Regions from separate parts of the Streptomyces sp. NPDC018019 genome, predicted to be linked through region 2. Evidence: riboswitches for the same ligand, from Rfam matches in the RefSeq annotation. Region 2 holds a riboswitch; the other holds the start of a gene.

Evidence for each region. A riboswitch is a leader RNA that binds a small molecule or an ion and turns the genes downstream of it on or off. The one in region 2 is predicted to bind thiamine pyrophosphate.
Region 1: linked by a shared signal. The riboswitch ahead of thiO (glycine oxidase ThiO) and the one ahead of thiC (phosphomethylpyrimidine synthase ThiC) in region 2 are both predicted to bind thiamine pyrophosphate.

Annotation. Positions count from the first base shown of each region.
Region 1 covers NZ_JBIRGD010000007.1:338,645-344,317, forward strand. Annotated here, with positions in the region: gene pknB (Stk1 family PASTA domain-containing Ser/Thr kinase) at 1-208, opposite strand, end outside; gene ACH4FX_RS15370 (thiazole synthase) at 362-1,156, opposite strand; gene thiS (sulfur carrier protein ThiS) at 1,164-1,382, opposite strand; gene thiO (glycine oxidase ThiO) at 1,379-2,683, opposite strand; TPP riboswitch at 2,681-2,794, opposite strand; gene ACH4FX_RS15385 (NAD(P)/FAD-dependent oxidoreductase) at 2,957-4,237, shown strand; gene ACH4FX_RS15390 (Rv2175c family DNA-binding protein) at 4,376-4,741, shown strand; gene thiE (thiamine phosphate synthase) at 4,891-5,541, shown strand.
Region 2 covers NZ_JBIRGD010000003.1:299,589-305,261, reverse strand. Annotated here, with positions in the region: gene ACH4FX_RS07265 (IclR family transcriptional regulator) at 1-601, shown strand, start outside; gene ACH4FX_RS07260 (SsgA family sporulation/cell division regulator) at 706-1,131, shown strand; gene ACH4FX_RS07255 (YibE/F family protein) at 1,194-2,735, opposite strand; TPP riboswitch at 2,807-2,965, shown strand; gene thiC (phosphomethylpyrimidine synthase ThiC) at 2,959-4,743, shown strand; gene ACH4FX_RS07245 (Bro-N domain-containing protein) at 4,868-5,673, opposite strand, start outside.

The DNA of each region.
Region 1 (5,673 bases), on a different contig from region 2:
CGGACTTCGCCTCGCGGATGAAGCGGTCGACGAACGCCGCGTCGGCCGCCAGCGACGGGTGCATCACCTTCAGGGCGAGCACCCGGTCCAGCCGGGTGTCCAAGGCCCGGTAGACCGTGGCCATGCCGCCGGCGGCGATGCGCGCCTGCACCTGGTAGCGGCCGTCGAGCAGCTGCCCGACGAGGGGGTCCTGAAGGGTCGTATCCACGGCTGTGGAGTCTACGAGCCGCTGCTGTGACCGCCGAAGCCCCGCCCACGACCAGCGGCTTTCTGCAGCCGAACGGTGACAGGGACGGTACCGGATGTCCCTTTCGCGAGGCGCGGGCGGCGGCCGTACGGGGCCGCCGCCCGGCGCGCCGCCTCAGAAGGCGGGCCGCTCCGGGTCCAGCGCGGCCACGCCCCCGGTGGGCGAGGAGGCCTCCGCGTGGTGGCGGCGCGGTATCCGTCCCGCCCGGTACGCCAGCCGGCCGCCCTCGACCGCGTGCCGCATTGCCTCCGCCATCAGCACGGGCTCCTGCGCGCGGGTCACCGCGGACGCCAGCATCACCGCGGCGCAGCCCAGCTCCATGGCGAGCGCCGCGTCCGAGGCGGTGCCCGCGCCCGCGTCCAGGATCACCGGGACCCCGGCCCGCTCGGTGATCAGCTGGAAGTTGTGCGGGTTGCGGATGCCCAGCCCGGAGCCGATGGGGGAGCCCAGCGGCATGATCGCGGCGCAGCCCACGTCCTCCAGCTTGCGGGCCAGCACCGGGTCGTCGTTGGTGTACGGCAGCACTGTGAAGCCGTCGTCCACCAGGGTCTCGGCGGCGTCCAGCAGCTCGACCGGGTCCGGCAGCAGTGTGCGCTCGTCGGCGACCACCTCCAGCTTGACCCAGTCGGTGCCCAGCGCCTCACGGGCCAGCCGGGCGGTGAGGACGGCCTCGCCCGCGGTGAAGCAGCCCGCGGTGTTCGGCAGCGCGCGGATGCCGTTCCGCTCCAGTACGGACAGCACCGAACCCTGCACGGCCGGGTCCAGGCGGCGCATGGCCACCGTCGTCAGCTCCGTACCGGAGGCGAGCAGCGCCCGTTCCAGGACGTCGAGGCTGGGTGCCCCGCCGGTGCCCATGATCAGACGGGAGCCGAAGGCGGTGTCGGCGATGGTGAGCAGATCGTCGGCCATGGCGGGGTCAGCCTCCCTGGACTGCGGTGAGGACCTCGACGCGGTCGCCGTCGCCGAGCGCGGTGGCGGGCCACTGGCCGCGCGGCACCACGGCCTCGTTGACGGCGGCGGCCACGCCGCTGGGGGCCGTGGTGAGACCGGCGACGAGCCGGTCCAGGGTGAGCCCGCCGGGGATCTCCCGGGGCTCGCCGTTCACGGAGACGGTGATGGGCGTGCGGACGGTCATGCGGGCTGCTCCTGGAGGGCGGGGGCGGGCGCGGTGCCCGGCCGGGCACCGGACGGGACGGGGCCGGACGGCCGCGGTGCGAAGCGGTCCGGGGCGAACGGCCGGGCCTCCTCCGGGAGCGGGCCGCCGGTCAGCACCGCCGCCATCGCGTCGCCGGTGACGGGCGTCAGCAGCACCCCGTTGCGGTGGTGGCCGGTGGCCACCAGGAGGCCGGGCAGCGCGGTCGGGCCGAGCAGCGGCGCGTTGTCGGGCGAGCCGGGGCGCAGCCCGGCGCGGGTCTCGACCAGCGGCAGCTCGGTGATGCCGGGCACCAGCTCGTGGGCGTCCCGCAGCAGCTCGTACACGCCGCCCGCGGTCACCGTGGTGTCCCAGCCCAGCTCCTCGCTGGTGGCGCCGACGACCAGCTCACCGTCCTCGCGCGGTACGAGGTAGAGCGGGCCGCCGCGCACCACGGCCCGTACGGTGCGGGACAGGAACGGTACGCCCCCGGGCAGCCCGTCCGGCATGCGCAGCCGCAGCACCTGGCCCTTGACCGGGCGGACCGGCGGCAGCACCTCCTCCGGGACGCCCGCCAGCCGCCCGCTGCAGCTGCCCGCGGCGAGCACGACCTGCCCGGCCTCGATCCGGCTCCCGTCGGCCAGTTCGGCGCCGGTGGCGCGGCCCCGCCCGACGGTCAGCCGCCCGGCGGCGGCGCGGTGGAAGACGACCCCGGCCCGCTCGCAGGCGGCGAGCAGCGCGGCGGCCAGCCGGCGCGGATCGACCTGGTGGTCCCCGTCCACCCGGAGCCCGCCGCGTACGCCCGGCGCGAGCAGCGGCTCCAGGCGCCGGCACTCGCGCCCGGTCAGCCACTCGGAGTCCAGGCCGCTGCGGCGCTGGAGGGCGTGCAGCTCGCGCAGGTGGGCACGGTCGTCGGCGTCCAGCGCGACGGCCAGCGTGCCGCACTGCCGGTAGCCGAGGTCCCGGCCGCTCGCCTCGGCCAGCTCGGCCGCGAAGTCCGGGTAGCGGCGGGCGGAGGCGAGGTTGAGGCCGAGGAGCGTCTGTTCGCCGTAGTGGAGTTCGGTGACCGCGGCCAGCATGCCGGCCGCGACCTGGGCGGCACCGCCGCCGGGCGCCGGGTCCGCGACGGTGGTGCGCAGCCCGCGCTGGGCCGCCCGCCAGGCGGTCACCAGGCCGATGATGCCGCCGCCGATGACCAGGACGTCGGGGGACCCGCCGGGGACGGGTGTTCCCGCCGCCTCCGCAGATGGCCGCGGGGACGTCGGTTCCGAGCTCCGTACCGATGTCTGTGCAGGTGGATGCATGGGCGTCCAGCCCCTCCCTTCGCCGGCATGACCCGGATCAGGTTCGTACGGTCGGAGGCCGCAGCAGCCTCCCTCTCAGCCCGGTGCGTCCGGGCTCCCGCGAGTGCGTTCCCCGCAACCCTAGTACGGGCGTCCGACGCACCGTAAGGGAGCGCCGGGGCCGGGGCGCGGCCCGTCGCGCGAGTTCCTGAGGGTGACCGGCCGTGACGTTGTGTCATAGATCTCGTTGCACGGTGCTCCTGATCGCGCGACACGCCGTCCTACAGTGATCGGGTGAGCGAGCAGACCCAGCCCCAGGGCCCGGACCGCGCGGGCCAGGACCGCGAACCCGCCGAGCGCGCCGCCGAACGCGCCCGGCGCGTCGTCATCGTCGGCGCCGGCCTGGCCGGTGTGCAGACCGCCGTCGCCCTGCGCGAACAGGGCTGGCGCGGCGGGATCACAGTGCTCGGCGACGAGCCGCACCGGCCGTACGACCGCCCGCCGCTCTCCAAGGCCGTGCTGCTCGGCAAGGCCGACGGCTCCACCTTCGACGTGGACTTCGCGGCGCTCGGCATCGACCTGCTCCTGGGGCGGCGCGCCACCGGGCTCGCGGCCGCCTCCCGAGTGGTCGAGACCGAGGCCGGACCGGTCCCGTACGACCACCTGGTGATCGCGACCGGTGCCGAACCGGTCACCCTGCCCGGCTGCGACGGACTGCCGGACGTCCATGTGCTGCGCACCCTCGACGACGCCGAGCGGCTGCGGCCCGTACTGGCCGGGCAGCGCGAGGTCGTGGTGGTCGGCGCGGGCTGGATCGGCGCGGAGTTCACCACCGCGGCGCGCGAGGCGGGCTGCGGGGTGACCGTCGTCGAGGCCGCCGACCGGCCGCTGGCCGGCGCGCTGCCCGCCGAGGTCGCCGCCCCCATGACGGCCTGGTACGAGGACAGCGGCGCCCGGCTGCGCACCAACGCCCGGGTCGCCGCCCTCACCGAGGGCACGGTGACGCTGGCCGACGGCGCCACGCTCGCCGCCGACGCGGTCGTGGTCGGCATCGGCGCCCGGCCCGCGACTGCCTGGCTCGCCGGCTCCGGCGTCGAGCTGTCGTCCGGGGACCGCTCGGTGCTGGCCGACGAGCGGCTGCGCACCTCGGTGCCCGACGTGTACGCGGTCGGCGACTGCGTCTCCTTCCCGTCCGCCCGCTACGGCAGCCGCCTGCTCGTCCACCACTGGGACAACGCCCTCCAGGGGCCGCGCACGGTCGCCGCCACCATCGTCCGCGGCGCGGCGGAGGGGCCGGTCTACGACCCGGTCCCGTACTTCTGGTCCGAGCAGTTCGGCCGGTTCGTGCAGTACGCCGGGCACCACGCCGGCGCCGACGAGACGGTCTGGCGCGGCGACCCGGCGAGCGCCGCCTGGTCGGTGATCTGGCTGCGCGACGGCGTGCTGGTCGCGCTGCTGGCGGTCGGCCGGCCGCGCGACCTGGCCCAGGGGCGCAAGCTCATCGAGCGGGGCGCGGCGATGGACCGGCGGCTGGCCGCGGACGCGTCCGTACCGCTGAAGTCGGCGGTGGTCTGAGCCTGGTTCCCGGCCCGCGCGCGGCGGGCCGGGGCGGCTCGTGCGGGCGGCTCGTGCGGGCGGCTCGTACGGGTGCGGGCCTGCCCCGATGGCGATGCCCCGCTACCGGCTGTCAGTGGGAGGTGGCAGGCTTGTCCCGTGACCGAGATTGACGCAAAGATCGATGGACTCGTTCCCGCCTGGCTCACCCTCCCCGACATCGCCGAAGAGATCGGCGTCGAGGTGACGCGTGTGCGGCAGCTGGTGAAGGAGGGCCAGCTGATCGCGGTGCGCCGTGGCGAGAACCGTGCCCTTCACGTACCGGCCGACTTCATCAAGGACGGCAAGGTCGTCAAGGGACTCGTCGGGACGCTCACGCTCCTGCGGGACGACGGCTTCGCCGACGAGGAGATGCTGGAGTGGCTCTTCACCGCCGACGAGACCCTGCCCGGCACCCCCGCCCAGGCCCTGCGTGAGAACCGCGGTACGGAGGTGAAGCGCCGGGCCCAGGCGCTCGCCGTCTAGGTCGGCCCGCTGCGGGCGTCCGTGCGCGAGCGCGCCCGCAGCCGTACCGCCGTCGCGCCCGCACCCGCGGGCCGCGACCGTCTTCGCACCACTGGCGTACGGGCCGGAAGGCCCGGCCCGTACGCCGCAGACCTGGGGGGACCCGCCCGATGACCACCGCACGCCACGCCCTGTCCGACGCCCGGCTCTACCTGTGCACGGACGCCCGCAAGCGCCAGGGCGACCTCCCGCAGTTCCTGGACGCGGTGCTCACTTCCGGTGTGGACATCGTGCAGCTGCGCGACAAGGGCATGGAGGCCGCCGAGGAACTGACCCACCTGGAGGTCTTCGCGGACGCCTGCCGCCGACACGGCAAGCTGCTGGCGGTCAACGACCGCGCCGACGTCGCGCACGCCATCGGCTCGGACGTGCTGCACCTGGGCCAGGGCGACCTGCCGGTGCCCGCCGCCCGCGCCGTCCTCGGCGACGAGGTGCTGATCGGCCGGTCCACCCACGCCGAGGCCGAGGTGGACGCCGCGCTGGCCGAGCCCGGCGTGGACTACTTCTGCACCGGGCCGTGCTGGCCCACCCCCACCAAGCCCGGCCGCCCCGCCCCCGGCCTCGGCCTGGTCCGGTACGCCGCCGCGCGGCGGCCCGATCGCCCCTGGTTCGCGATCGGCGGCATCGACGCGGGCAATCTGGACGAGGTGCTGGCGGCGGGCGCCCGCCGGGTCGTCGTCGTACGGGCGATCACCGAGGCCGAGGACCCGGGCGCAGCCGCCGCCGACCTGGCGAAGCGGGTGCGCGCGTACACGGAGTGAGCGGGCCGCGGGGGGCGGAAGGCGCTCCGGGGCGCCCCGCCTGGACGTGAGATGACCGGCCGGTGTCCAGGGTGTGGACCGGAATGCGGCTATCCGGGCATTTCGTCGGAGCCGGTTGGTGCGTACGGCACC
Region 2 (5,673 bases):
GCACGAGGGCTATCTGCGGCGTGAGAACGGTGTGTTCGTCTACGGTGAGGCCGCCGGCGCGATCGGGCGGGCGGGGGCCGAGCGCCGCCGCCGTACCGAGATGGGCGACGCGCTGGCGTCCGCGGGCAGACAACTCGACGCCGCGGTCTACTTCGCCGTCTACCGGGCGGGCGAGGTGGAGGTGGTGGCCGCCACCGACGACCCGCGACGGCCGCGGGTGGCGGAGTGGGCGGACTTCCGTACGACCGCGCACGCGCACGCGATCGGCCAGTGCCTGCTGGCGCAGCTCGACGAGCAGGCCAGGAAGGACCATTTGGCGCGTTATCCGGTACAGCCGTTGACGCCGTATTCGGTGCGGTCCGAGGACGACTTGCTGCACCGCCTGGACAGCGTGCGGCGCGCCCAAGTCGCGTACGAGCAGCAGGAATATGCCTTGGGCACAGTATGCTCGGCCATTCCCATCCAGGTCGGTTCGGCGGCCGCGACCATGGCGATTTCCCTTCCCGCGAGCGACGCTCAACGCCTACACTGCGTTACCGATCGACTACGCAGGATGGCGGAGGCGACGTTAACGACACTCGCTTTCTCTATCAGTATCTGAAAAATCACTCCTTGTGATCCGCTTGCACGTGACCGACGATGGCGTCAATGGGGCCAAGAGGGATGATTCCTGGCCATCTCCGACCAAGTACGGGGCAGAGGCTGATGACCGACACAGTTCAGGCAGAAGTGATCATGAGCTTCCTCGTGTCCGAGGAGCTCGCTTTCCGTATCCCGGTGGAGCTGTTCTTCGACTCCGCGGACCCCTACGCGGTCAGCTTCACCTTCGACCTTCCCGGTGATGTGCCCGTGACCTGGGCGTTCAGTCGGGAACTGCTGCTCGACGGGTTGAGCAAGCCGTCCGGTGAGGGCGACGTGCGCATCGGCCCGTCTTCCTCCGAGCACCTCAGCGACGTCTTCATCGGCCTTCAGGTGGGTGACGAACGGGCGTTGTTCCGCGCCGGCGCGCCGCCGCTGGTGGCCTTCCTCGACCGTACGGACCGACTGGTACCGATCGGGGAGGAAGAGGTGTGCGACACGCTCGACTCGACATTGGACCGCATTCTTTCGGAGGCGCAGAAGGCGGGATGACAGGCGGCCGGAGGCCCGGTGGTTCCGTGCGTCGGCGGGCCGTTGCCGTCCGCCCGGCCGGCTCAGCGTGCACGCCGCCGCTTGCCGCGCCCGCCGCGCACGGACCGCCGGCCCGCGCCGCGCCCCGCGTCCGTGTCCCCGGCCCCGGCGCCCTGCCCCGAACCGGATCCCTCGACACCCCCGGCGCCCCGGTCCGCCGAGACGACGAGCGCCGCCAGCAGCGTGGTCAGCGGTACGGACGCGACCAGACCGATGCTGCCCACCAGGGTCCGGACGATCTCCTCGGCGACCACCTCGCTCGTGGCGACCGTACCGACGCTGCTCTGCGCGATCGAGAACAGCAGGAGCAGGGGCAGCGCGGCGCCCGCGTAAGCGAGGACGAGCGTGTTGACGACGGACGCGATGTGGTCCCGCCCGATCCGCATCGCCGAGGAGTAGAGCTTGCGCCAGCCCGCCGACGGGTCGGCCTCCTTCAGCTCCCATACGGCGGCGGTCTGTGTGACGGTCACGTCGTCGAGCACGCCCAGGGAGCCGATGATGATGCCCGCGAGCAGCAGACCGCGGATCTCGATGTCCGGGTACAGGCCGTGCACCAGCCCGGTCTGGTCGTCGGTGTTGCCGGTGAGCAGGGCCCAGCCGATGAAGAGCGAGCCGAGCAGGCCGATGAGCAGCAGGGAGACCAGCGTGCCCAGGACGGCGACGGACGTACGCGCCGTCAGCCCGTGGCACATGTAGAGGGCGACCAGCATGATCGCGCTGCCTCCGATCACGGCGACCACCAGGGGATTCGAGCCCTGGAGGATGGCGGGGAGGATGAACAGCGTGAGCACCGCGAAACTCACCACCAGCGCGACGAGCGCGAGCACCCCGCGCAGCCGTCCGACCACGACCACCGCCGCGGCGAAGATGGCGGCCAGTACCCACATCGGGACGGTCCGGTCCACATCCGTGACCGAATACTGCAAATCCTTGGGCGCCTTGGGCGCATACGCGACCACTACACCCTGACCGACCGTGTAGTGCCGCGTGGCGTCCGGCGTCACGATCGACTCGAACCGCCGGCCGGTGTCCTTGCCGGTGGTCACCTCGATGACCGCCCGCTCGCAGTGCTGGGGCCGCGACGGGCCCGCGGGCGAAGACGGTTGCCGCTGCGACGGTTGCTGTTGCTGCTGCGCGTGTACGTCCGCGCAGTTCACCTCCGCCACCTTCACGACCTTCGCCTTCTCGGTCGGCTGGTCGAAACCGACACCGGACGGCTGGTGGCCGGGCGCGCCGCCCGGCCACAGCACGACCAGCCCGGCCAGGACCGCGACGGCGAAGGGGATCAGCACGGCGGCGATGACCTTGCGCAGATGCCGGGAGACGGGGGCGGCGGGGCCGTGGCCATGGCTGTGCCCGTGCCCATGACCGTGGCTGTTGCCGTGTCCGTGGGCGCGGGCGTGGGCATGCCGGTCACCGGAACGGCCGTCCGGGGCGTCCGTGGTACCCGAGGCGTCCGGGGCCCGGCCGTCACCCGGCACGGCGTGCCGAGGACCGGCACCGTGTCCGTGCGCCGGACCGGAAACGTGGTGGTGCGCGGAGTGCGAGGGCTCGTTGCTGGTCACCGCCCGATCATCGCAAGAACCGGCAGGGCCCCCTGTTCACCGCGCCACACGGGCCGCTACCGTGGTGGCACCTTTGCAATCGCGGGAGCTCGGAGCACCGGGCTGAGAGGGCGCTGACCCCCGTACGGAACGACCGGCCGAAGCCGGTGACGCCGTCACGGACATCGCTGCGTCGACCGCCGAACCTGTTACCGGGTAATGCCGGCGTAGGGAGTGGGTCTTCATGACTCTGCAGGATGCACGCACGCCCGAAAACGGCCGGGGCTCCGCCAAGGAGATCGGCTGGCACAAGGGCTACCTCACCGGATCGCGGCCCGACCTGCGGGTCCCGGTCCGCCGTGTGCACCTCACCAACGGCAAGGACGTGACGCTCTACGACACGTCAGGGCCGTACACCGATCCCAACATCGAAACGGACGTCCGCCGCGGCCTGGCGCCGCTGCGGGAGAACTGGATCATCAGCCGGGGCGACACCGAGGAGTACGCGGGCCGGCCGCCCCGCCCCGAGGACGACGGCCTCAAGCACACCTCGCCGCGCGGCGGCCTGAAGAACCTCGACGCGGTCTTCCCCGGCCGCCCCCGGCAGCCCCGCCGGGGCCGGGGCGGCGCCGCGGTCACCCAGCTCGCGTACGCGCGGCGCGGCGAGATCACGGCGGAGATGGAGTACGTCGCGATCCGCGAGAACGTCGCCCCCGAGTTCGTACGGGACGAGATCGCGGCCGGCCGGGCGGTGCTGCCCGCCAACGTCAACCACCCGGAGACCGAGCCGATGATCATCGGCAAGAACTTCCTGGTGAAGGTCAACGCGAACATCGGCAACTCCGCCGTCACCTCTTCGATCGAGGAGGAGGTCGAGAAGATGACCTGGGCGACCCGCTGGGGCGCCGACACGGTCATGGACCTGTCCACCGGCCGCAACATCCACACCACCCGCGAATGGGTGCTGCGCAACTCCCCCGTGCCGATCGGCACCGTCCCCCTCTACCAGGCACTGGAGAAGGTGGACGGCAAGGCCGAGGAGCTGACCTGGGAGATCTACAAGGACACGGTCATCGAGCAGGCCGAACAGGGCGTGGACTACATGACCGTGCACGCGGGCGTGCTGCTGCGCTACGTGCCCCTGACGGCCCGGCGCAAGACCGGCATCGTCTCGCGCGGCGGATCGATCATGGCGGCGTGGTGCCTGGCCCACCACAAGGAGTCGTTCCTCTACACCCACTTCGAGGAACTCTGCGAGATCCTCGCCTCATACGACGTCACGTACTCCCTCGGCGACGGCCTGCGCCCCGGCTCCATCGCGGACGCCAACGACGAGGCGCAGTTCGCGGAGCTGCGGACGCTCGGCGAGCTGAACTCGATCGCCAAGCGGCACGGCGTGCAGACGATGATCGAGGGCCCGGGACATGTCCCGATGCACAAGATCAAGGAGAACGTCGACCTCCAGCAGGAGATCTGCGAGGAGGCCCCGTTCTACACGCTGGGCCCGCTGACCACCGACATCGCGCCCGCGTACGACCACATCACGTCGGGCATCGGCGCGGCGATGATCGCGTGGTGGGGCACCGCGATGCTCTGTTACGTCACGCCCAAGGAGCACCTGGGCCTGCCGGACCGGGACGACGTGAAGACCGGCGTCATCACGTACAAGATCGCGGCCCATGCGGCGGACCTGGCCAAGGGGCACCCGGGCGCCCAGGAGTGGGACGACGCGCTGTCCGACGCCCGTTTCGAGTTCCGTTGGGAGGACCAGTTCAACCTGGCCCTCGACCCGGACACGGCCCGTGCCTTCCACGACGAGACGCTGCCGGCGGAGCCGGCGAAGACGGCGCACTTCTGCTCCATGTGCGGCCCGAAGTTCTGCTCCATGAAGATCTCTCAGGACATCCGCCGCGAACACGGCGGTGATCTGGCGACCGCCACGGAGGCGGAAGCGGAGGCCGGCATGGCCGAGAAGTCGAAGGAGTTCGCGGCGGCGGGGAACCGGGTGTATCTGCCGATCGCGGAGTGACGGACGGCCCGCTGGAACGGAACGCTCCGGCAGGATAGGTTCTCAGCGCGCGGGCCCGAAGTCACACCTACGGCATGTGACTTCGGGCCCGCGCGCCCCTCTAACCGTCCGCTTGGCGCGGCCGTCAGCGGTTCATGACGTACCTCGGCGTTCCGTCGGCGGTGACGCCGGTCTGCCGGATGCAGCCCCGTTTCAGCAGTATCCGCAGCGAGTCGTGCACACGGTGCTCGGTCAGGCCGGTGCGCCGGGCGATGGTCCCCAACGGGTGTACCGCCTCGCCGTCGTTGACGAGGGCCGGGAGGATGTAGGCGGCCACGGACCAGATGTCCCCGGTCACCACCAAGTGCCGGTTCTTCCAGTCCGCGAGGACGGCGTCCGCGGTCAGCCGGGGCGGCGCGTCAGGGCGCTGTGCGGACCCCAGCCTGTCGGCGATCCGGTCCAGCGAGTCGGCGATCCGGCCGAACACCCGCATCTCCTCGCGCCGCAGGGTGGCGTGTTCCTCGTCCAGGCGGAGGTTGCGCTCCTCCAGGCGGACGATGGCGTCGGCGACTTCCTGCGGCATGGCGTAGGCCACGGCGCCGCTGGGTGCCGGTTGTACGGGCGCCTTCTCCAAGGCGTATGAACCGTCCCGCTGTACGGCGGCGATGACCTCGGTCACCCAGTCCTTGAACGGCTCGGATTCAGGCTTGGTGCAGGCGTTCACGAGCAGGATGAGCCCCTGGAGGTTCACCATGTTCATCGACTTCTTGAGCCCCTGACCTGCGGACTTCTGGGAAGTGTCTACTCCGTAGACACTTCGGCAGAGATCACCGAGGGTTTGGAAGCATGACTTCGGTACGTGCCAGAGAAGTGCCTGGCGTGTGTTCACGTAGCCCAACTCGGTGGCCACGTCAGCAGCCGGGAACCAGTGTGTCCCGTCCGGCAACGTCA